DNA from 4 places in the Marinobacter sp. H13 genome. Region 1 is predicted to be linked to each of the others. Evidence: predicted binding sites of a transcription regulator. Region 1 holds the regulator's gene; each other region holds the start of a gene.
The links. The regulator sigma-54, encoded in region 1, starts transcription at its own class of promoters, with help from an activator protein. The targets are predictions, from matches to a motif close to ANTGGCATNNANNTTGCTNT.
Positions count from the first base shown of each region.

Region 2: flgA (flagellar basal body P-ring formation chaperone FlgA) is a predicted target of sigma-54. The motif match lies at 3,851-3,870, and genes of this name have one in related genera.
Region 3: AC5JQH_RS12035 (TorF family putative porin) is a predicted target of sigma-54. The motif match lies at 4,094-4,113, and genes of this name have one in related genera.
Region 4: flhA (flagellar biosynthesis protein FlhA) is a predicted target of sigma-54. The motif match lies at 2,875-2,894, and genes of this name have one in related genera.

Region 1 covers NZ_JCACRU010000001.1:724,173-729,981, forward strand. The annotation lists gene lptC (LPS export ABC transporter periplasmic protein LptC) at 1-228, shown strand, start outside; gene lptA (lipopolysaccharide transport periplasmic protein LptA) at 212-766, shown strand; gene lptB (LPS export ABC transporter ATP-binding protein) at 744-1,469, shown strand; gene AC5JQH_RS03405 (RNA polymerase factor sigma-54) at 1,621-3,147, shown strand; gene hpf (ribosome hibernation promoting factor) at 3,249-3,557, shown strand; gene ptsN (PTS IIA-like nitrogen regulatory protein PtsN) at 3,645-4,115, shown strand; gene rapZ (RNase adapter RapZ) at 4,144-5,028, shown strand; gene AC5JQH_RS03425 (HPr family phosphocarrier protein) at 5,036-5,305, shown strand; gene mgtE (magnesium transporter) at 5,315-5,809, shown strand, end outside.
Region 2 covers NZ_JCACRU010000001.1:4,333,744-4,339,552, forward strand. The annotation lists gene mnmC (bifunctional tRNA (5-methylaminomethyl-2-thiouridine)(34)-methyltransferase MnmC2/FAD-dependent 5-carboxymethylaminomethyl-2-thiouridine(34) oxidoreductase MnmC1) at 1-399, opposite strand, end outside; gene AC5JQH_RS20215 (peptidylprolyl isomerase) at 404-1,015, opposite strand; gene AC5JQH_RS20220 (cyclic di-GMP-binding domain-containing protein, MshE-related) at 1,243-1,992, shown strand; gene AC5JQH_RS20225 (flagella synthesis protein FlgN) at 2,031-2,501, opposite strand; gene flgM (flagellar biosynthesis anti-sigma factor FlgM) at 2,509-2,835, opposite strand; gene flgA (flagellar basal body P-ring formation chaperone FlgA) at 3,009-3,710, opposite strand; gene AC5JQH_RS20240 (chemotaxis protein CheV) at 3,899-4,828, shown strand; gene AC5JQH_RS20245 (CheR family methyltransferase) at 4,866-5,693, shown strand; gene AC5JQH_RS20250 (MFS transporter) at 5,697-5,809, shown strand, end outside.
Region 3 covers NZ_JCACRU010000001.1:2,606,674-2,612,482, forward strand. The annotation lists gene AC5JQH_RS12015 (efflux RND transporter permease subunit) at 1-784, opposite strand, end outside; gene AC5JQH_RS12020 (efflux RND transporter periplasmic adaptor subunit) at 799-1,983, opposite strand; gene AC5JQH_RS12025 (TolC family protein) at 2,047-2,811, opposite strand; gene AC5JQH_RS12030 (hypothetical protein) at 2,802-3,128, opposite strand; gene AC5JQH_RS12035 (TorF family putative porin) at 3,414-4,052, opposite strand; gene AC5JQH_RS12040 (OprO/OprP family phosphate-selective porin) at 4,342-5,427, shown strand.
Region 4 covers NZ_JCACRU010000001.1:547,557-553,365, forward strand. The annotation lists gene flhF (flagellar biosynthesis GTPase FlhF) at 1-551, opposite strand, end outside; gene flhA (flagellar biosynthesis protein FlhA) at 612-2,792, opposite strand; gene upp (uracil phosphoribosyltransferase) at 3,011-3,649, shown strand; gene AC5JQH_RS02580 (uracil-xanthine permease family protein) at 3,652-4,908, shown strand; gene AC5JQH_RS02585 (hypothetical protein) at 4,889-5,326, shown strand; gene flhB (flagellar biosynthesis protein FlhB) at 5,706-5,809, opposite strand, start outside.

The sequences.
Region 1 (5,809 bases):
CTGACGGACAATGTCCGGGTTCAGCGCACAATTGGCGAACGGGAGGCCACCCTGACAACATCAAGCCTGACCCTGGATAACGACCGGGGCATGGTCTATACAGACGCACCCGTAGAAATACGTGATGTTACCGGCATAACCCGGGCCACGGGCATGAAAGCGTGGATAGACGAACGAATTCTGGAACTGAACTCCCAGGTGGAAGGACTCTATGAAACCGGAAACTAACCGATACCGGCGCCTGATGGCTGCCCTGCTAACGGTCGTGATGATCGGCCCGGCGGCTGCATTTGACCTTGATTCTGACACTCCTATCAAGGTCACCGCAGATACCGCCCGCCTGGATGACGGCCAGGGCATTGCCACCTACACCGGCGCTGTGGAACTTGAGCAGGGCAATACCCGCCTGACTGCCGAGCGGGTCGTCCTGTACCGGACCGAGGACGGCCTGAGCCGGATCGAAGCCTCTGGTACGCCCGCTATATACCGTCAACCGGCGCGCGAGGGGGAAGGCGAAACCGATGCCCGTGCCCTGAACATTACCTGGTCTGCCACCGACAGCCAGCTGACCTTTGAACGGGAAGCAGTCATCGAGCAGAATGGCAACCTGTTCCGGGGTGATGTCATTCATTATGATACCGTCGGCCGGGTTGTCACCGCTGAGGGCGGCGCAGACACCGGCGAGGGCAGCGGCCGGGTAGAGATGGTGATTCAGCCACGCAGTACAGACAGACAGGGATCCGATGGCAGTTCTGAGAGCCAGTAACCTGGCAAAGAGTTACAAACAGAAAAAAGTGGTGATCGACGTTTCCCTGGAAATCCGCAGTGGGGAAATTGTCGGGCTGCTTGGTCCCAACGGTGCCGGGAAAACCACCTGCTTCTATATGATCGTTGGGCTGGTTCCTGCCGATCACGGGCGGATAACGATCGACAGCCGGGATATTACGCCGCTGCCGATGCACGGTCGGGCCCGCCAGGGCATCGGCTACCTGCCACAGGAAGCCTCGGTTTTCCGCAAACTGTCTGTGCGCGACAACATCATGGCGATCCTCGAGACGCGGCAGGGCCTGAGCAAGGCAGACCGGCAGAAAAAGCTCGAGGAGCTGCTGGAGGAATTCCACATCACCCATATCCGGGACAGCGTTGGTATGGCCCTGTCCGGTGGTGAGCGGCGACGGGTGGAAATTGCCCGGGCCCTGGCCATGGAGCCGGCTTTCATCCTGCTGGATGAGCCCTTCGCCGGCGTTGACCCTATATCCGTCAGCGACATCAAACACATTATCCGGCATCTGCGGGACAAAGGGATTGGCGTGCTGATCACCGACCATAACGTGCGCGAGACTCTCGATATCTGCGAGAACGCGTACATTGTTTCCGGCGGGCACATCATCGCCTCCGGCAATGCCGATGCGATCCTGGCCAATCAACAGGTCAAGGAAGTCTACCTCGGGGACGAATTCAGGCTATGACAGTGAATGGCTCATTGTTTTGATGATCTGTAGCAAGTAAACTCGGCAAAGAACTTGCTAGGGTAAAGAAAAACCGCGGCAAGTAACCGGCATATAAAGATTTTTTCAAGACCTATGACACAAAGCGCTGATGAGTGACGGATCCTGAACCATGGTTATGAAAGCCTCCTTACAGTTAAAGCTGGGTCAGAGCCTGACCATGACGCCCCAGCTGCAACAGGCGATCCGGCTTCTCCAGCTCTCCACTCTCGACCTCCAGCAGGAAATCCAGCAGGCACTGGAATCCAACCCCATGCTGGAGACCTCCGAGGACGATGACCAGACCGACGCAGCCAGCGAAAACGACGAGCGCGAGGCCAACGCCACCGAGTCCGCCGCTGAAGCTGCCCCGGAACCGGCCAGCGACTGGGATGAATCCGAGAACGGCCCGGACTGGTCCTCGGAGAACGAGATTCCTGACAACATTCCGGACGATCTGCCGGTTGATACCGCCTGGGACGACATCTACCAGTCCGCACCAGCGCCGGCAGCCCGCAACGACGACGAAAACGATCACGATTTCGAAACCCGTAATTCCCCGACCGAAACGCTTCAGGATCACCTGGAATGGCAGCTCAATCTGACGCCCCTCAGTGAACGGGACCAGGCCATTGCCCATGCCCTGATGGATGCAGTGGACGAACGGGGCTATATCACCAGCCCGCTGGAGGAAATCCACGCCGGACTGCTGGATGAGAACGATGAAGACCCCCTTGAACTGGATGAAGTGGAAGCCGTGCTTCACCGCCTGCAACACTTTGATCCGCCCGGCGTGTTTGCCCGGGACCTACAGGAATGCCTGCTGATCCAGCTCAACCAGCTGCCGCCGGAAACACCCTGGCTGGCCCAGGCACGCCTTGTAATTACCCATTACATCAACCTGCTGGGCAACCGCGATTACGCCCAGTTGCTGCGCCGCAGCCGCCTGAAAGAAGACCAGTTGCGGGATGTCCTGGCGCTGATCACCGGCCTGAATCCGCGGCCGGGCGATGTCATTGACCGGGCCGAACCCGATTATGTGATTCCGGACGTGATCGTTCGCAAACACAATGGCCGCTGGCGTGTTGAGCTGAATCCTGAAATTGCACCGCGCATCCGGGTCAATGCCAGCTATGCTTCACTTATAAGGCGTGCGGACAGCAGCGCAGACAACACCTACCTGCGCGACCAGTTGCAGGAGGCCAAGTGGTTCATCAAGAGCCTGCAGAGCCGCAATGAGACCTTGCTGAAAGTCGCGACCCGTATTGTCGAGCACCAGCAGGGATTCCTGGATCACGGTGAAGAAGCCATGAAACCGTTGATTCTTTCAGACATCGCCCAGGCGGTAGAGATGCATGAATCGACCATTTCACGGGTAACCACCCAGAAATACATGCATACCCCCCGTGGCATTTTCGAGCTGAAGTACTTCTTCTCCAGCCATGTCAGCACTGACGAGGGTGGAGAATGCTCCTCCACGGCCATACGCGCGATGATCAAGAAGCTGATTGCGGCGGAAACGCCCAAAAAGCCGTTGAGCGACAGCAAAATTGCAGCCATGCTAGGGGAACAGGGTATCAAGGTTGCGCGACGCACCGTTGCCAAGTACCGGGAGGCCATGCACATTCCGCCGTCCAACGAGCGCAAGCGGCTGGTCTGAATACCCGGGGGCCGGGACGCAACACCGTATTCGCCGGCGCATAATGCGCCAGCACCCAGACCGGCTCCCGGGAGCCGGCACGATGACAACAGGAGACGCCTATGCAACTCAATATTTCAGGCCATCACGTAGAACTGACTCCCGCACTGAAGGATTATGTTTCAGAGAAGTTCGAGAAGCTCGAGCGTCACTTTGACCACATCAGTAACTGCCAGGTGACCCTGGAAGTGGAAAAGGTGCGCCAGATTGCGGAAGCCACGTTGCATGTGGTTGGTGGTGAGATTCACGCAAAGGCAGAAAATGAGGATATGTACGCAGCCATCGATGCCCTGATCGACAAGCTTGACCGTCAGATCCTCAAGCACAAGGAAAAGAATGTAGACCGGATGCACGGAAACGGCTCTCGCTAACTGACTGTTTTCATGCAATTCATCTAATCGAGCTGCGACATGAGTAACGTGTCGCAGCCTTTTTTTTAACGGAAACGCAGTCGATCCATGAGCGACACATCCCTGACCATAGAGAACATTCTTGCTCCGGAGCTCACCCTCTGCAGGGTAGCTGCGTCCAGCAAGAAACGGGCCCTGGAGTTTATTGCCGAGCAGATAAACCATCAGGACAACACGCTCAGCGAGACCCAGCTCTTCAACAACCTGATTTCCCGCGAGCGCCTGGGCAGCACCGGCATTGGCCAGGGAATCGCCATTCCCCACTGCCGTCTGGAAGGACTTGATCACGTGGTGGGCGTGCTGATGACGCTGGAAGAAAGCGTCGAATTCGATGCTATCGACAATCAGCCGGTGGATCTGATTTTCGCCCTGATCGTCCCGAAGGAAGCAACGAGCGAACACCTGGAGCTGCTCAGCCAACTGGCTGAAAAGTTCAATGAGCGGTCGTTCTGTGATCGCCTCCGGCAATCCGAGGACGCCAGCACGCTGTACCAGCGCATGACCGCCTCAGGCGGCTGATATTCACTGCAGTGGAGGTAAGGTGGTCATGAAGCTGATTATCGTCAGTGGCAGGTCCGGTTCGGGCAAGAGTACCGCACTTCATGTGCTGGAGGACCTCGGGTTTTATTGCATCGACAATCTTCCTATTGGCCTGCTCTTCCCCCTCACACGGGAAGCCGCCAGCCAGACCAGGCCTGGTCGACTGGGCAAGATGGCCGTCAGTATCGATGCGCGGAACCTTTCCGGCGAGCTGGCCAATTTCGAGGAGATCTACCGGCGCCTCCAGGAAACCGGGGTTACCGTTGAAATCATCTTCCTGGACGCCGACGAGCAGTCGCTTCTGCAGCGTTTTCACGCCACCCGCAGAAAGCATCCGTTGAGTGACGACAGGACCTCTCTCCGGGAAGCCATTACCAGCGAGAAGAAACTGCTGGAGCCCCTCTCCAAGCTTTCCGATCTTTACGTAAATACCACCGGCATGTCCATGTACGAGCTGCGGGACATGGTCAAGCAGCGCGTGGTCGGTCGAAAAGATCAGGAACTGGCTCTCCTGTTTCAGTCATTCGGCTTCAAACACGGCGTGCCGCTGGATTCCGACTACGTTTTCGATGTCCGCTGCCTGCCCAACCCCTACTGGGATACCAGCCTCCGCAAGTATGTCGGGACGGATCAGCCGGTTATCGAGTTTCTGGAAAAAGAACCGGCAAGCCGGAAGATGATCGAGGACCTGAAATCATTTCTGGATACCTGGCTGCCCTCCTTTGCAGACAGTAACCGCAGCTATATGACCATTTCCATTGGCTGTACCGGCGGCCAGCACCGGTCGGTGTATGTGTGCGAGCAGTTGGGTGAGTACTTCCGGCAACGGTACAGCAATGTGCAAGTGCGGCACACCGAGCTGCCACACCTGCAGACCCGGGAAGAGATCTGATCAAGCCATGATTCGCCGCCCCATTACCATCATCAACAAACTGGGCCTGCATGCGCGCGCCACTGCGAAGCTGGTCAACACGGCATCGGAATACGACAGCAGCGTGCGTATCAGCGGCAAAGGCCGGGATGTGGACGCGAAGAACATCATGCAGGTGATGATGCTGGCCGCCAGCAAAGGAACCGATGTGGAGCTCATTGCCGACGGACCGGATGAGGAACAGGCCATCGAAGCATTGGTGGAACTGATTAACGACTATTTCGGTGAGGGTGAGTAAAATAAACACATGACCGATATTCTGGAAAAAAGCCAGGCCCGCCAGCGTCTTCGTTCCCTGAGCGAAGCGCTGGACAGTGGCGCACTGAAGCAGGTTGCCCGCATCCTGAACGGTGGCCTGAGCCCCAGTGATATTGCCCATTTGCTGGAGTCCTCACCGCCCCGGCAGCGGGCCCTGCTGTGGAACCTGGTGGACAAAGACCTCGAAGGCGAGGTTCTCCAGTATCTCAGTGATGATATCCGAGGCTACTTCCTGAGCCAGCTGAACGCTCAGGAACTGGCGGACATCATCGAGGATTTCGAGTCAGACGACCTGGCCGACCTGCTGCAGCAGCTGCCGGATACGGTCATCCAGGAAGTCCTGGAGACCATGGACGAGCAGGACCGGCAACGGGTGGAGGAAGTTCTCTCCTATCCGGAGGACACCGCCGGCGGTCTGATGAACACGGACACCATTACGGTGCGCCCGGACATCAGTATCGATGTTGTGCTCCGCTACCTTCGC
Region 2 (5,809 bases), 3.6 Mb from region 1:
GGGTGGGTAATGCAGAAGCAGTTCGTCGGCCAGCGCAGCCAGTTCGGGCCACTGTGCCAGGGCCCGGGCCAGGTCCTCGTGGGTGAGGGGGAAACGTTCAACGGAAACGAAGTGCAGCGTCGCCGCATGGGCCGGAGCGTGTCGCTGCCAGGCTTGCCAGGCGGCGAGAAAGTTCAGGCCGGTTCCAAAGCCGTTTTCGGCAATAACGAAATTGCCGCCTTCGGGAATCTGTGCGAAACGTTCGGGCAACTGGTTGTGTTGCAGGAAAACGTAGCGTGTTTCCTCGAGACCATTGTCGCGGCTGAAATAGACATCGCCGAACCGGATGGACTCCGGGACGCCGTCGTGCCAAGCCAGTTCAGCGGGCTCTATTCCGGGCGGCAGGGGAGCACGGTCCACGGTGTCAGCCTTCGGGGTCGACCACGGTGACGGTTTCGATGATCACAGGTTCAACCGGCACATCGGCCATCCCCTGTTTCCGGGTGGTCTGTTTGCGGGCAATGGCATCGACAACGCCCATGCCCTCGGTCACCTTGCCAAAAACCGCATAACCCGGGCCGCGAACTCCGGCGTTCAGGAACCCGTTGTCGGAAAGGTTGATAAAGAACTGGGACGTGGCGGAATCAGGCGCACTGGTGCGAGCCATCGCAATGGTTCCACGAAGGTTCGGCAGTGTCTCTTTCGCTTCATTGCGGATAGGGGCCCGAGTGGACTTGCGGGAGAGATCCCGGGTGAAACCGCCGCCCTGGATCATGAACCCGGGTATAACCCGATGGAAGATGGTGCCGTCGAAAAAACCGTCTTCGGCGTACTGCAGGAAATTGTCGACCGTTTCGGGCGCAACATCCGGGCGAAGCTGAAGCTCGATAGCGCCTTCACTGGTCACCATGCGGACCTTCGGAAGAGGATCACTGGCCAGTTGCTCATTGGTTTGCGCCTGCACCGCGGCAGTCGGCATGAGCAGGGCGAGTGCCATAAGCAATACGGGTGTCACAGTTTTCAGGGGTTTTACCATGTTTGTCATTTGCAGCCGTTCTCCGTGTTATTAGCAGGTGTGTTTCCTGCGACAATTCGGCGAATTCTGTTATCAGGTGCCAGATCTTACCAGATGGTGATGGTAAAACGGGCACTGCATCCACGCACATTGTTGTGTGATCGGCTAACCTTCCCGATATCGGAAGTCATGGATCACACTGGCCGGGCCGGGTTGTACGGTTTTCACTGTTTAAAAGGAGACACTGGGTGAGAATCCGTCAGGGATTTGAAGAGAAATCACGCCTCGGGCGATTGCTTATCAATCGTGGGTATCTGTCTGAGGGGCAGGTTAACGAAGGCCTCAGGCTTCAGCGCGAATCGGGACAGCGCCTGGGTGAGGTATTTATCCAGGCGGGCTGGATCAGCGAGAAGGAGCTGCACCGTGTCCTCAAGCACCAGTCCCGCTATCGCAACGCTGCCGCCCTGGTAACAGCGGTCACGCTGCCATTCCAGCCCCTGGTAACCTTTGCGGCCAGCAATTCGGCCGAGGCGTCACAGGCAATACTGGAAGCCGGCGAACTTTATGACAGAGGCAATCTTGCCCCCATGAGCGAAGCCGAGCTGGCGGCGATTTCCGGTCAGGGCGATCCGACCTTGCTGCAGCGCATTGGTATTGTCAGCAAGATGGCGGAGAACCCCGCAGGAAATGGGGAGCAGGGCTCCGAGGCATCCGCAGATGTTATTGAAGGTCTCAAGCTTTCCGCCAATATCTTCGTGCCGGTTCTGAACTTCCTGGATTCAGATCTCAGCATTTCCGGTGTGCATTATCGTGAAGGGGAGCCACGTTATCGGGTAAGAGAAGATGGCGCCCTGATGCTGGCGTTCCCTGAGCGCATCGAGGAAATTCGGATGGACAATATACGGGTTACGGGAGGCCAGGGAGCTTCAATGGGCAACGTGAGCATTCACGACATCCGGTTTCATCCCGACTCCCAGATGACCATCTACACCCGATGAAGTGGAAAGCATGGCTCGGCAGAGCCATGCGTCCGGGCTCAGGCGCTGGCGAGCACCGTGCTGCTTGATACCGTGGTCTGCTGACCCTGTGCACCGTACAGCTTTTGCTGGCCGGTGGCGCCGCGGAAAATATCTGTGAGCCTCGACAAACGCTTTTGCAAGTGGCTGATTACGCGACCGTTGGTCTGGTTCAGCGTCTGACAGGTTCGCAGCTTCTGGTCCGCTTCCTGCCAGAGTTCGAAGAGATCCGAGAATCCGGCGCTGCGAATAAAGCGGGAAGGCTCGCCACTTTCGGGGCGATATCCCATTTGTACGAGCGTTCGGATTTTCTGTTTGGCGCGTTCGCGGACTGCACCGAGGAGATCGTTCTTCTCTCTGGTCAGGGCGTCCAGCTGGCGGAGGTCGGAATTCGCAAGGCAGGTCTTTTCCTTGCCGAGAACGTCAGCCAGTGTTTCAAGCTGGCTGATATCCTGGGAAAGAAGGGTCTTCAAATCATCAATTGCGGCCATGGTCTACTCACCCGAAAATGCTTTCATCCATCTCAAGCATTTTCTGGGCCAGCTTCTCGGCGTCAATCTTGTACGTGCCATTTTCGAGGGCGGAACGGATCTGCTCGATGCGGTCGTCATCCATTTCCGGATAATCGCCCAGCTTTTGTTCGAGCTGCTTCAGATTCTTTGCCTGATTGCTCAGGCTGACGTTCTCACCACGGGCCCCCTGGGCCTGTGTCTTCGCCTGTTCGTTGGATGCCGGCTGGGTATTCTGTGCGCCGGAGCTTTTGTCGGCCGTGGTTCTCTGGGTGTTGACCTGGCCGGGGCCAATTCCATTTAAGTCAACTGACATATCTGTACCTGCTTGCCTGTCGCGCCACGAATGCGGCGCTTACTCGAGTTTATGTCTTCTTAACGGCGGCGCCGCGAAAACCTTTAGTACTTTTAGCACTTTTTTTCATCTGCTTTTACGACCGGTTTTGCGGCATTCACTTGCCGCTCCGGCAAGCCTCTGCCGCACGCGGCTCACATCGGAATCTCCACGTGGCCCGGCGCGACAACGCTGGCTCTTATCGTGCGCGATGAGCGCAGATTCTCAACCAGAACCTGTTCGCCAACGCTGGCGCTTGCCAGGGCTTTGCCCCGGGAACGTACTGAAAATCCACCGGTTTTGGCGGTGATGATAACATGATCGCCTCGTTCGACCGCATTCGGGGCCGAAAGCATGTCTGGTGTAACGAGCGATCCGGCATTCACTGCGCGCCGCACTTCCATGCCAATCGCCTGCTTCGAGTCGGTAATCACGCCCCGTCTGGATGAATTGATTTCAACAGACTGCTTCGCAAGCAGCCCTTCGGTTATTCGCTCTCCACGTGTGAGTGGCCTCGCTGCCACCAGGGCTGGCCCATGGATAGAGACTGAAGCGGTAACAAACATTCGCCATGGGCGGGTTCCTTCGCAGGCTACCTGCAACGACGGGCTGGTGCTTTTCCATGGATCCCCGCTGAACTCTACACTCAAAGGCTTTTCGCACTCGGCGAGAGCGAGGCGGCTGTCGATGGAACCGGGTTCGAAGGAAACGGTGTAGCCATGCTCGGCCTGTTCAGACGCAAAGCTGTCCAGAAACGCCAGGGTTGCTTTCTGAATCTGTTCAGCCGTCGTTCCAGCAAGGAGCGGCGTGCTCAGGCCAGACATTAGCAGTAGTAGGGCGAAATTCGTGATGCGCATACGTATCAGTTTGTCCTATGCTGTCAACAACAGGGCAGAAAAGCCCGAATCAGGCTAAGGATTCGGTAAAAGTGGCCGTTAAATGGGCTGACCCAGCCCTGATATGACGGGTTTCCGTCGATCAGGCTATTATTCAGTGAACAGCAAGATATATGCCGTTGTAATTCCGGCAAGCCAGGAGAATCGAAATGGCAGGGGTTTTGGACAGTGTCAACCAGCGCACTCAGATGGTCGGAAAGAACCGCCTAGAGCTGCTTCTTTTCCGTCTCAGGGGGCGCCAGATCTACGGGATCAACGTGTTCAAGGTGAAAGAGGTGCTGCAGTGTCCGAAGCTGTTCTCCCTGCCCAACAGCCGGCCGGTTGTTCGAGGCGTAGCCCATAGCCGGGGTGAGACTATCCCCATTATCGATCTGAGCATGGCAATCGGTCTGCCCGGTATCCCGCAAGAAGAGCTCTCCACCAGTTTCGTCATCATCACTGAATACAATCGCAAAACGCAGGGTTTCCTGGTGAGCGGCGTCGAGCGAATCATGAACATGAACTGGGAAGAAATCCTGCCTCCACCCAAAGGGGCCGGCAAGGATGTCTATCTTACCGCTGTCACGAAAATTGATGATAAGCTTATCGAAATCATTGATGTAGAGAAGATTCTTTCAGAAGTTTCTCCGCTTGGGGAGGACGTAACCGAAGCCGTTCTGAGTAAGAGCGCGGATAGGGTACCGGGGCATCTGCCCGTGCTGGTGGTCGATGATTCATCCGTGGCCCGGCGCCAGATACAGCGGTGTCTCACCGCAATTGGCATGGAAGTGGTGCTGAAAAACGACGGCAAGCAGGCTATTGAACATCTGAAGGAAATCACTGCGGATGGTTCCCGGGCCAAGGATCACTTCTCCCTGATCATCTCGGACGTGGAGATGCCTGAAATGGATGGCTACACCCTCGTCACCAAGGTGAAAGAGGACCCGGCGCTTTCGGATATGTTTGTTATGCTTCACACCTCACTCAGCGGTGTGTTCAACCAGGCCATGGTAAAGAAGGTCGGGGCCGACGACTTTATGGCAAAGTTCAGTCCGGACGAGCTGGCAGAGCGGGTGATGGAAATCATCGACCAGGGTTGATGGAGCCGCTCAAAGATTCACTCAGAACAGAGACCCAATGAAAGCGGAAATAACGCCACAGGAATATGAAGCCTTCAAATCGTTCCTGCAGGATGCCTGTGGGATTTTACTGGGCGATAATAAACAGTACCTGGTCAAAAGCCGGTTGCGCAGGATTCTTGAAGAGAACAGCCTGAATACCCTGGGTGAACTGCTCGAGCGCCTTAAGCGCCCCGGGCGGGGCGGTCTGAAAGAGACTGTCATCGATGCGATGACAACCAATGAAACCCTGTGGTTCCGTGACAATCACCCTTTCCGGATTCTTCAGGAGAAACTGCTTCCCGAATTCGCAGAGCGCAACTCGATGCAGCCTTTGCGTATCTGGTCTGCGGCCTGCTCAACCGGCCAGGAGCCGTATTCGATTGCCATGATCGTCGAGGAGTTTCGGCGGGCGAGGCCCGGGAAGCTGCGGGATGTAAAGATCACCGCGACGGATATCTCCAAAAGCGTTCTTGATGTGGCTCGCAAGGGCGAGTATGAAATGCTTGCCATTGGTCGGGGGCTCTCGCCAGAGCGCCAGAAGCAGTTTTTCACGCCGTCCCTGAACGGTGGCTGGCAGATCAAACCCCAGATCAAGAGCATGGTGGAGTTCAAGGAGTTGAACCTGCTTGAGCGTTATATGCTGGGCAAGTTCGATATTGTGATGTGCCGGAACGTTCTGATCTATTTTTCGGCGGACCTGAAAAAGGACATTCTCACCCGGATGCACGCCACCCTGAACCCGGGCGGCTACCTGGTTCTTGGTGCCTCGGAATCGCTCAACGGCTTGCCCCATCTCTATGAGATGGTTCAGTGCCACCCCGGAATCATCTACAGGAAAAAATAATCCATGCCCCTCAATGTCTGGGTCCTGGTTGCCGCTCAGGCGCTGGCCATGTGCACAGCGCCTTTTATCGTTTTTATAGGCAGCATTCAGGGCAGAATGCTCGCCCCGGCGCCCGA
Region 3 (5,809 bases), 1.9 Mb from region 1:
GAGACTCTCCCTCACTCTTGGACACAATGATGTTCTGGATGTCCTCGATGCCCTCGGTACCTGAATTAACCCAACCGTAGCCGCGAACTATATACTCTTCACCTCCTCGCGTAATGAAAGAGGCGCCGACGTTCCGATTATTCTGGGTGAGGGCGCCGCGAACGTCAGACACTGTCAGGTTCCTTGCCTGAAGCTTCTGCGCATCGATATTGACCTGATACTGTTTTACCTCGCCGCCGATGGACAGCACACCGGTTACACCCGGCACGGTTCTGAGCTGGGGCTTGACAATCCAGTCCTGGATCGTGCGGATTTCCTGCAGGCTGTATTGATCCTTATCCTCAGCTTCCAGGGAATACATCAGGATGCGCCCAAGACCGCTCGCTATGGGCCCGAGTTCCGGCTGCCCCATCCCTTCGGGAATCTGGCGCTTGGCCTCGGAAAGCCGTTCGTTTACCAGCCGCCTGGCGAAGTAGATATCGGTGCCATCTTCGAAATAGATGGTCACCCGCGACAACCCGAAAATCGACGTGCTCTGCACTTTTTCCAGCTTGGGAATTCCATACATGCTGATCTCAACGGGATAGGAAATCAGCGTTTCGATATCAACCGGCGACAGACCAGGACTGGTGGTAAACACCTGAACCATGGTCGGCGTCGCGTCCGGAAACGCATCCACCGGCAGTTTTTGAAATGAAAATACGCCGGCAACGATCACGGCGATCGCAAAAACAAGCGTCATCAGACGATTGTTCAGCGCATAATTCACAATTGCGTTGATCATGCTCCCCCCGGGGTTTAGTGTCCGTGAGCGGCGCTGCGGCCACTGGCGGTAATGGCCGACATCAGATCAAAAGCGCCTACTGAAACCACTTCCGTGTTTGCGCTGATGCCGGACTTGATCTCGATCCAGTCGTTTGCCTCCTTGCCAAGCGTGACGGGAACCGCCTTGTAAGCCCCTTTCTCATCGCCCGGAACAAACACAACGGAGTCATCGCCAATGGTTTGAACCGCATCATCCGGAACCAGCGGCAGTGAGGCCTCCGATTCCGTCATGATTCTGGCCGTGGCATAGGTATTCGGGCGAAGGTCGCCTCTGGGAGACTCCAGCACAACGCGAACCGGGATGGTGCGGGTCTTTTCATCGAGCATGCTCGACACCCAGGATACCTGCCCACTGTGAAACCGGTCAGAACTTGAATCCCTGGAGGAAATCTGAACCTCGTCTCCCGTTGAAATCTGGTCAATATCGGATTCGGACACCTGAAGAATGGCCCACAACACCGAGGCATCCGCCACGATGAAAGGCGTATCCGACGGACTCAGCGTTTGCCCCAGACGAACATGCATCTGCTCGACACGCCCTTCAATGGGTGAGCGGAGCGCGTATTGCGCCAGCCCCCCACTGTCACCTGACGACTCGCTGCCGTAAACCGCCAGTTGTTCCCGCACGGAATCGTACTCCGCTTTTGTTTCAAGAAAGGCAGCCTTGGCATCCAGGAACTCTTCTTCACTGGAAATACCCTGTCCCTGCAACTCCCTTTCACGATTGTAGTCAGACTCGGCCGCTTCTTTGCGGGCCTCCAGCGAGATTAACCGGGAGCGAATCCGGGCCAGCTCCACACTGTTCAGGGTTGCCAGTAACTGCCCCTTATTGACACGATCCCCCAGATCAACCGCCAACCCTGTCAGTTTTCCCTCCAGCAGCGGACCAACCTCGGCCACGCGGTCCGGCACATACTGAATCTCGGCAGGTGCCGTAACAATTGCGCCAGCGCGCCCCTTGGCAGCCGCCACAGTCTGAATCGACAGTAACTCTGTCTGCTCCGGCGTCAGATGGATCTGGCGGGACTGGTTTTCCTCTCCGGCATGCTCGGCTTCTTCATTTTCGTGCTGGTCACCCTCGGCTTCTCCGGCAGCGTATGCCTGCTGCAAGCTCAGAGCGCCGACAACTATTAACAGTATCTTCAGATTGCGAATCATTCATTCACCCTCAATATTTAGAGAACGGTACTAAGAGAACGGTCAATTTTGAGTTTCATACCCTCAGGAACCGGCTGACATCGACAGAGCACCTCCTGTGCTTATCTCCAGCGCCCGGACGGCATCGATATAATCGTTCTGCGCCTGAACGTATTCCTGCCTTACCGACAGGAGATTGTCCTGTGCCGCCAGAACATCCGAGGCACCGACCTTGCCCGCCCGAAGTGCTTTCTGCATCAACTGTAATGTTTCCTCTGAACGCTCCAGGATCGACTCGTTCATCTGGCGCAGCCGAACGGCGGTGGATTCGTACCGGGCCACAGCTGACACAACCTGACGCTCTGTAGCCAGGCGCAAGGCCTCTGCCTCAAGCTCGGAGGTTTTCAGCCGCGCAGCAGCTTGTCTCTGCTCACCGGAATAATCATGAAAAACGGTCAAAGGCATCGACACCCCTGCACCGAAAAGGTTGGAGCCTTCCTCACGATCATAAAATCCGAAGACTTTCAGATTTGGAATCGTCAGGCTTTTCGCAACTTCAAGGCCAGATTCATCCGCTGCAATTCTGGCGGCCGCCGCTTTCAGGTCCGCTCTCTGACTCTGTGCCATCTCGACAAGCTGGCTGGTCGGAGGCAGGTCTTCGAGCGTCACATCAAGCTCGCCGGTCACCCCAACGGCATCGGAGGGGGACACCCCGAGCACTTCGGTAAGGTCAATTTTTGATTGCTCGAGCTTTTGTTCCGCCGAGGCTTTTTGATTCCGGGCCCTGGCAAGCCCAATGACTGCGGTATTGAGATCAATCCGGGTTTGTTTACCCTGTTTTACGGACATTTCCCATATTCCAGGGACTCGTCGGCCTGATCCGGGGCCTGACGGGCCCCCAACTCAAACTCTGGATTGCTCGGCGCCCAGCGGCTGGCATGATCAAGCTGTCCCTGCTGTATCGAGACCGCGGCCCGCCTCAAAGCCAATACCGGGCTATTCTCGAAAGCCATCACCATGGCCTGGTTCAGGGAAACAGCCTGGCTGGCTTTGGCCTGCTGATATTCTTTCAGCGACACACTCTCTTTTGCCTGGGCCGACACCATAGGAGAGACGGCCAAGGCTCCCGGAACTATCATCGCGCACAACAACAATCGTTTGTTCATTCAGTATCATCCTGGCTGTTTGACTGAGGTCAGTGAGTCAGCATTTTTGCGTGGGAATCTGGAACGACCTTACAGACAAACCTTTAATACAGTTTGAAATTCAGGCACCGGATAAGAAATGAGCTTTGGCGGCAGGGGGGGGCAGAGGTAAGGGCGAGGATGTCGAGTCACCGGGCGTCAAGGCAGGCGCACGATGGTGGGTTCTTGCATGATAAATAAAAACCGGCCCGTCATTTGGGCCGGCTTTTTATTCTGGATCTGAATTGCTTGTGATCACTTGGCCGATCAGAAACTCCTGCTCCAACCCAGCCAGAACTTCGGATCATCCGAGTTGACAGAGCCAAGCGCGTCGGTTGACTCAATGTCCGCGTACTCCACGTTAACACTGAAAGAACCGAAGTTTCCCGCATCCTTTGTAACGTTGGCGGCGACGTGTGAATAACTTGCCTCGCCGACAGAAGCCTTGCCGTCATCAGCGAAGTCGTAATAGCCAAGCGTCACACCGGCACTGTAGCTGTCCTCCAGAGGCACCCCAACAGAGGCGTAGTAATAGGCATCCCCCTGCACGAACACCCCATCACCACTGGTGTCGCTGTTGATCGTGTAGGCCAGGCCGATGGCCGCAATGCCATAACTGATCTCGCCGTACAGTTCGCCGAAGTCGATGGAGTCCGGCGCGTCAGGATACGCATAATAAATGTACCCAACGTCATAACCCAGTTCTTCCACAGAGCCGGAGAATCCGGCATAAAGATCAAGCTCATAGCTGGTGCCGTCACCAAAATCGACATTGGAACCCCAACCACCGGCGTAGAAGCCCGACGCATGCTCATAATCCAACCCTCCCTGGACAGCCGCAGCCTGAAGTGCTGCAAGCAAAGTGATACTGATAAATCCGGATTTGGTGAAAAACTGCTTCTTCATAATGGATGCCTTCGGTTGGGTTTCATTGCTCCAAATATGATTGAGCAAAAGTCTTGCCACATCTTATTTATTCTTTTTTATCATTATTATAGAGACAAATCGGCACATTCTGAGCTTGCCCCCGAAAAACGACCCAACACCTAGCGCCCCAGAACCTGCGGAGTCTGTCACCGGCCCGGACCAGCGCCCTGTTTTGATGCATTCTCTGTAACCATTCTGTAATCTTTGCCAAATAGACTTTAATAGCGCTTCAACACACACAAGCAAACCGAAAAAGGTGAGACAGATCATGAGCAAGAAATATTTGGGCTTGGCTTTGGCGATTTCTGCCGCTTCTGCTGCACAGGCCGGAAACGTTACGACCAGCGGCGAAGACCTTGTGATCGATACCGACAGCGGTATCAAAGTGAAAGTGTCGGATAACTCTGCGTCTTTTCAGCTCGGCGGGCGCATTCAGTGGGATTACGACGCCACGCAGTCTGACGACAACGGTGTTGACACTACCGATTTCGATGTGCGCCGGGCACGCCTCTACGCCAAGGGCCACTTTGGCGACTGGGCGTACAAGACCCAGTTCAACGTGGCTGAGAGTGATGGCGCCGACGGCGGGACCGCTGAGGACCTGTACATTCGCTACCTGGGATTTGGCTCAGCTGCAACCGTGACTATTGGTAAGCAGAAAGAGCCATTCGGCCTGGAACAATTAACGAGTTCAAAAGACATCTCGGCCCTTGAGCGATCCGCCATGACCGAGCGTTATACCCCCGGTCGCAGCGGCGGCATCCAGCTCAGCGGCAAAGGCAGCAACTGGACCTACGGTATCGGCTACTTCGAGGCAGACGGCAATGGCAGCGACGATTTCAATAACACGGCAGTAACCGCACGGGGCACGGTTGCACCGATTCAAACGAACAATATGGTTGTTCATCTTGGTGCGGGTTATACCACGCGTGATGCCGACACTCAGGCCGAGGAGGTCGATACGTTTAATCTGGAGCTCGCCGGCGCTTCCGGGCCCTTCCATGCCCAGGCCGAATATTTCGATTCCGAGGAAGGCCAGGTGGATGTTGATGGCTATTACGTACAGCTTGGCTGGATCATCACCGGCGAAAGCCGTCCTTACAAAGCCGGAGCATTCAAGCGGGTAAAACCGGCATCACCCAAAGGGGCCTGGGAAGTTGTTGCCCGCTTTGAGGATGGTGACGGAAAATACAGTGACGTGGGGCTGGCCACGACCGACGGTGAGCAAACAACACTGGGCGTTAACTATTACGCCAACAAGAATGTTCGACTTGGAATGAGCTACATGGATGGCGAAGAAGCCAATGGCGCTAGCGGAGATGAAGTGCGTGCGAGGTTACAATATGCATTTTGACCGCATGGAGGTCGCTTGAATGAGTTTTGCGGTTTGATATAGTTCTTGAGAGTTAATGAAATACTCAGGTTTTGGGCAGATATTAATCTGCCCATGCTTTTGTCTGCCCCCCCCCACCCCCACCCCCACCCCCCGCTAATAAAGTTCATCTGAGGTTTCTGGTGTACATTGAGGTGGACCCCATCAGTTGGACAGCCTGAAGGTGCAGTTAAGCTCTGATCCGGCTGTATTCCTGAAAAAATGAGGCCCGTATGGACGGCTTTGCAAGACGTACAAGGTGGTGGCGCGTTGTTCAGCTCTTTTTGCCTGTGAGCCTATGGAGGTACCCCTTGAGAGTCAGGTTCAATCTGACCGATATCAAGGTTGTCGCTGACATTGGCGC
Region 4 (5,809 bases), 180 kb from region 1:
TCACTGCCGAGGCCGAACTCCTGCAAGCGCTCGGCAAGCCTCTGCTGCACGGCGGTGGTCGCAGAAACCTCCGGCTCCTGTTGCGGCCGATGGCCCTGCATCATGTCTTTGAGCGAGCTGATCTCGGCCCGCATCTGCGCCAGCTCATCAGAATAGGCTTCCCTCGGCGCCTGTGGCAGAAGTTCAATATCACCAAAACCACCGCTCACCTCTTCCTGAATGGCAGCGAACGAACCGGCGTAGCTCGCGCCCTGCGATGCCCGCTTTTCCCGTACTTCACGGATGCGGTCCCGGGACCGGCTCAGCTCGTCCTCAAGACGCCTGTGCTGGTCGGCCTGCATCTCGGCCAAGCGGGACCCGTTGGTGGCTTCTTCTGCCTGGTTGCCCAGTCGCTGGCGCGCCATATTCTCGTCATAATCCAGCGCCGTCACAATTTCGACACCGCCGTCGACCCGACGATTGGAAAGGATCACGGCGTCCGGCCCCATCTGTTCACTGACCTGCTTGAGCGCCTCGGCCATGGTCTGAGCAAAAAACCGTTTTACTTTCATGATGCCTCTTCCTCCACCGGCAACGCCGTGCCGGCGCTGTCCGCTCTGTCATCCGCGCCGTTACTGGCCAACGGACGCCACGATCGTAATCTGTTTGTTATCCGGAATTTCCTGGTACGAGAGCACATGGAGCCGCTCTACCCCGTAGCTGGCGAACTTCGCCAGCACCGGCCTCAGGGGCCCGGACACCAGCAGAATGGCTGGCTTGCCGAGCATCTCCTGACGCTGGACGCTCTCCTGAAGCGAGCGCTGGAGTTTTTCAACCATATTCGGCTCCAGAACCAGGCCAATATCTTCCTGTCCGCCGGATTGTTGACTCTGCTGAACAGACTTTAGCAATAACTGTTCCAGATCCGGATCCAGGGTGATCACCGGTATCTCTGATTCGTTGCCGCAGATACTCTGGACAATCATCCGGCGCAGGGACTGCCGCGCAACGGTGGTCAACAGCTTCGGATCCTGACTCTTCGGATGCACGTTCACGATGGCCTCGGCAATGGACCGCATGTCTCGGATCGGCACTTCTTCCTTCAGGAGGTTCTGCAGCACTTTCAGCAGCAGACTGATGGATACGGTGGTGGGTACCAGTTCCTCGGCCAGCTTCGGAGAAATCTTTTCAAGCTGATCCAGCCATTTCTGGACTTCCTCATGGCCCAGCAGCTCGTGGGCGTGTTTCTGCAGTACCTGGTTAAGGTGGGTCGCGACCACCGTACTGGCATCGACCACGGTATAGCCGAGCGTCTGGGCCTGCTCTTTCTTGTCTGGCTCAATCCAGCTGGCGTCCAGACCGAACGCCGGATCCTTGCCTTCAATGCCTTCTATCTTTCCGAATACCTGACCGGGGTCGATGGCCAGTTCGCGGTCCGGATGGATTTCCGCTTCGGCAATCGTCACGCCCATCAGGGTGATGCGGTAGACGTTGGGCATAAGATCGAGGTTGTCTCGAATGTGGACCGAGGGCATCAGGAAGCCGAGATCCTGGGACAGCTTTTTACGAACGCCCTTGATACGACTGAGCAACTGGCCACCCTGTGACTTGTCCACCAGCGGGATCAACCGGTAACCCACTTCCAGACCGACAATATCGACAGTGGACACATCGTCCCAGCCCAGCTCCTTGGTCTCTCCGGGGGCCGGTAATTGACGCCCCTGATCGCCGCCAGCGTCACCGCCTGGAGGCAGATCACGACCCGCCGGCCGTGGAGCCGCCCCGCCCGCGCCCCTAGTCGGGAATGCGCCATCTTCTTCGACGGTCTGTCGCTGGTGCTTCCAGATATACCAGGCAGCGCCGGCGGCCAGTGCACCCAGACCCAGGAAGGCCACGTGGGGCATGCCGGGAATCAGACCGAGAATGATCAGGATAGCGGCGGCAATGGACAGCGCCTTGGGCGCGCTGAACATTTGCTGGAGGATCTGGCCGCCCATATCCTGGCTGGAGGTAACCCGCGTTACCATGATTGCAGCAGACGTGGACAGCAGCAGCGAGGGAATCTGTGCCACCAGGCCGTCACCAATGGTCAGTAGCGCATATCGCTCCATGGCCAGCCCGAAATCCAGACCGTGCTGCAGCATACCAATGGCAATACCGCCAATGATGTTGATGGCAAGAATCAGCAGGCCGGCAATGGCGTCGCCCTTCACAAACTTGGACGCACCGTCCATGGAGCCGTAGAAATCCGCTTCCTGGGCGATTTCGGCACGACGATGCTTGGCCTCATCCTGATTGATCAGGCCGGCGTTCAGGTCCGCATCAATCGCCATCTGCTTGCCGGGCATAGCATCCAGCGTGAAACGGGCGCTCACCTCGGAGACCCGGCCGGCACCCTTGGTCACGACCAGGAAGTTGATGATCATCAGGATCGCAAACACCACCAGACCCACGGCGTAATTGCCGCCGATCAGAACGGCGCCGAAGGATTCGATCACTTTACCGGCGGCATCGCCGCCTTCGTGGCCGTTCAGCAGAACAATCCGGGTAGACGCCACGTTCAGGGCGAGACGCAGAAGTGTGGCTACCAGCAGGACTGTCGGGAAGGACGCAAACTCCATCGGCCGCAGGGCGTAGACACACACCAGCAGAATGACAATGGACAGGGTGATGTTGAAAGTAAAGAACACGTCCAGGAGGAACGCCGGCATGGGCAGAATCATCATGCCCAGCAAGCCCATCAGCATGATTGGTATGCCCAGGTTGCCCCGCGTCAGGGTTTTGACGTTATTGAGGACTAAAGCTCTGTCCATGCCGGATACTTCTCCGATTGGCCGTGCCTGCAGGCGTTTTGAAGGTCGAAAATCTGACACCGGAGCGTCGTTTGGAAGGGTTATCGCAAGATCCGTACCAGCCCTTAGTGGATTTCACGGAACCGGCCATTTGCGGCCTGACTCCCCTTGCCAGATGCGGTATCCTTGCGCCATTTGATCGCGACGCCAAAATTCCAACCAGACACACAGGTGACCCCATGCCAATCCACGAGGTAAAACACCCTCTGATCCGCCACAAGCTCGGCATCATGCGCCGTGCGGATATCAGCACCAAGAATTTCCGGGAGCTGGCACAGGAAGTCGGTGCACTCCTGACCTACGAGGCCACCAAAGACTTCAATCTGCAGGAAAAGACCATCGAAGGCTGGGCAGGGCCGGTTAACGTGGAACAGATTCACGGCAAGAAGGTCACCATCGTGCCGATCCTGCGGGCCGGCCTTGGCATGCTTGACGGTGTCCTCAGCCTGATTCCGGTGGCCCGGGTCAGTGTTGTCGGCCAGATCCGCAACGAGGAAACCCTCGAGGCCAGCACCTACCTTGAAAAGCTGGTGGGCGAACTGGACCAGCGTATGGCCATGATTGTCGATCCGATGCTCGCCACCGGCGGCTCAATGATCTCCACCATTGACCTGCTCAAGAAGGCCGGCAGCACCGAGATCCGGGCCCTGGTGCTGGTTGCCGCGCCCGAAGGTGTTGAAAAGGTTCTGGAAAAACATCCGGACGTGTCTATCTACACCGCCTCCGTTGATGAGCGCCTCAACGACAAAGGCTACATCCTTCCGGGTCTCGGCGATGCCGGCGACAAAATCTTCGGCACCAAGCAAAAGGACGTTTAAGAATGCAGGACCATACCAACGACCCGGTCTGGAAACAGGCCATTGCTGGCTCCCAGATGCTGCTGGTGGCGTTCGGCGCGCTGGTTCTGATGCCACTGATTACCGGGCTGGATCCCAACGTGGCCCTGTTCACCGCCGGCCTGGGCACCCTGATCTTTCACGTGGTGACCGGCGGTCAGATCCCGATTTTCCTCGCGTCGTCCTTCGCCTTTATTGCCCCCGTGATTGCCTCCAAAGGCAAGTTCGGCATGGAAGAGACACTCGGCGGCCTGATGGCAGCGGGTATTCTCTATATTTTCCTCAGTGGACTGGTGCGGCTGCGGGGCACCGGCTTTGTCCGCCGCCTGCTGCCGCCAGTGGTTATCGGCCCGGTGATCATGACTATCGGTCTCGGCCTGGCGCCGGTTGCCGTTCACATGGCCTCCGGCCGCACCGGTGATGGCGCCAACCAGCTGATTCCCTACGACACGGCGATCTGGATCGCCATGATCTCGCTGGCCGTAACCATCATCATGTCGGTCTGGTCGAAAGGCATTTTCCGGCTGATTCCGATCATGTTCGGCGTTATCACCGGCTACATCCTCTCCGCGTTTGCCGGTATCGTGGATACCACGCCAATCCGGGACGCCGCCTGGTTCGCCGTTCCCAACTTTGTTGCGCCGGAATTCAGCTGGGGCGCCGTGCTGTTCATGATCCCCGTCGCCATTGCCCCGGCCATTGAACACATCGGTGACGTGCTGGCCATCGGCAACGTGACCCGAAAGAACTACCTGGAAAAGCCGGGCCTGCACCGCACCCTGCTGGGTGACGGCCTGGCCACCAGCGCCGCCTCCATGCTTGGAGGACCGCCCAACACCACCTACTCGGAAGTCACCGGCGCCGTTATGCTCACCAAGAATTTCAACCCCAAGGTCATGTGGTGGGCTGCCTGCATCGCCATTGTTCTGGCTTTCGTTGGCAAATTCGGCGCAGCACTGCAAACCATCCCGGTGCCCGTCATGGGCGGCATCCTCTGCCTGCTGTTCGGTTCCATTGCCGTCGTTGGCCTGAACACACTGATCCGCCACCAGGTAGATCTGTCGCAGTCTCGCAACCTGGTTATCGTAGGCGTTACCCTGGTGTTCGGTATTGGCGGCATGGTGCTCGGGCACCTCGAAGGCATCGCGCTCTGTGCGGTGGCTGCCATCATCCTGAACCTGATACTGCCCGGCAGCCGCGAGGCATGGGGTAAAGCCGTCTATGAGCAGAAAGCCGACTGACAGCTCCGGCATGCCCCCCCGCGGCATTCGGTTACGGCAGAAACACCCTCTGCTCCACATGGTCGAAGCCGATCTGCCCGACATGGCCGCCCGCAAGGCCCTCCGCCTGATGGCCACCGGCCGACTGGCCGCCGCCATGGCCAAACGCCCGGGCTCGGTTTACCTCTCCGAAAGCTACTACCAACCCCGCCAGCCGGTGCTGAACACTACCCTCAAAGTGCTCGGTGGCGTCCTCGGGGCCGTTACCCGTAGCGAGGTACCGTTCCACTTCCAGACCGACGAGCAGGCCCGCAAGCACTTCCTGTCCTGCGGCTTTACCTCGACCACGGTCCATGACCCGCGGGCCTCGTATGGGATACTGCCGATTCCGGAAAGCCGCGGGGAGCCGATGGTTCGGGTTATCGAGGCTGGTTGCTGATCTCGCCTTCCACTCCTGCCCCAGCCTGATGATTTAGCGGGAAGAGGTTCGTGGGGCTGCCTCCCAAAAACCGCTACGAGCACATCCATGTGCGCTTGGCGTCGGCCATCCTTGGCCGCCGACATTTTTGGGAGGCAGCCCCACAAACCTCGCAAACCCGACGGGAATCCGCCAAAAGCTCCTGAGTTGGATGGGTATTTTTCAGCGATATCGAAGGGGTTTGATAAGCGGTTGTGGGTGGCCTTTTCAGGACTGACTGTGGCCATGGATGGCCACAGTCAAGCGCACATGGATGTGCTCGTAGCGTGTCCTGAAAAGGCCAGCCACAACCGCGCTAACTCCCAAACCCGCAGGCTACCAAAAGAAACCCAACTCCAAACTAAACGTCCCGCCGCAAATCCGAAGGAATCGGGAACTCCGGCATACCGGGCTTGGGCCCGCGCCCCTTGCGGAACTGTCGGAGCTGGAACACATAGGCGAGCA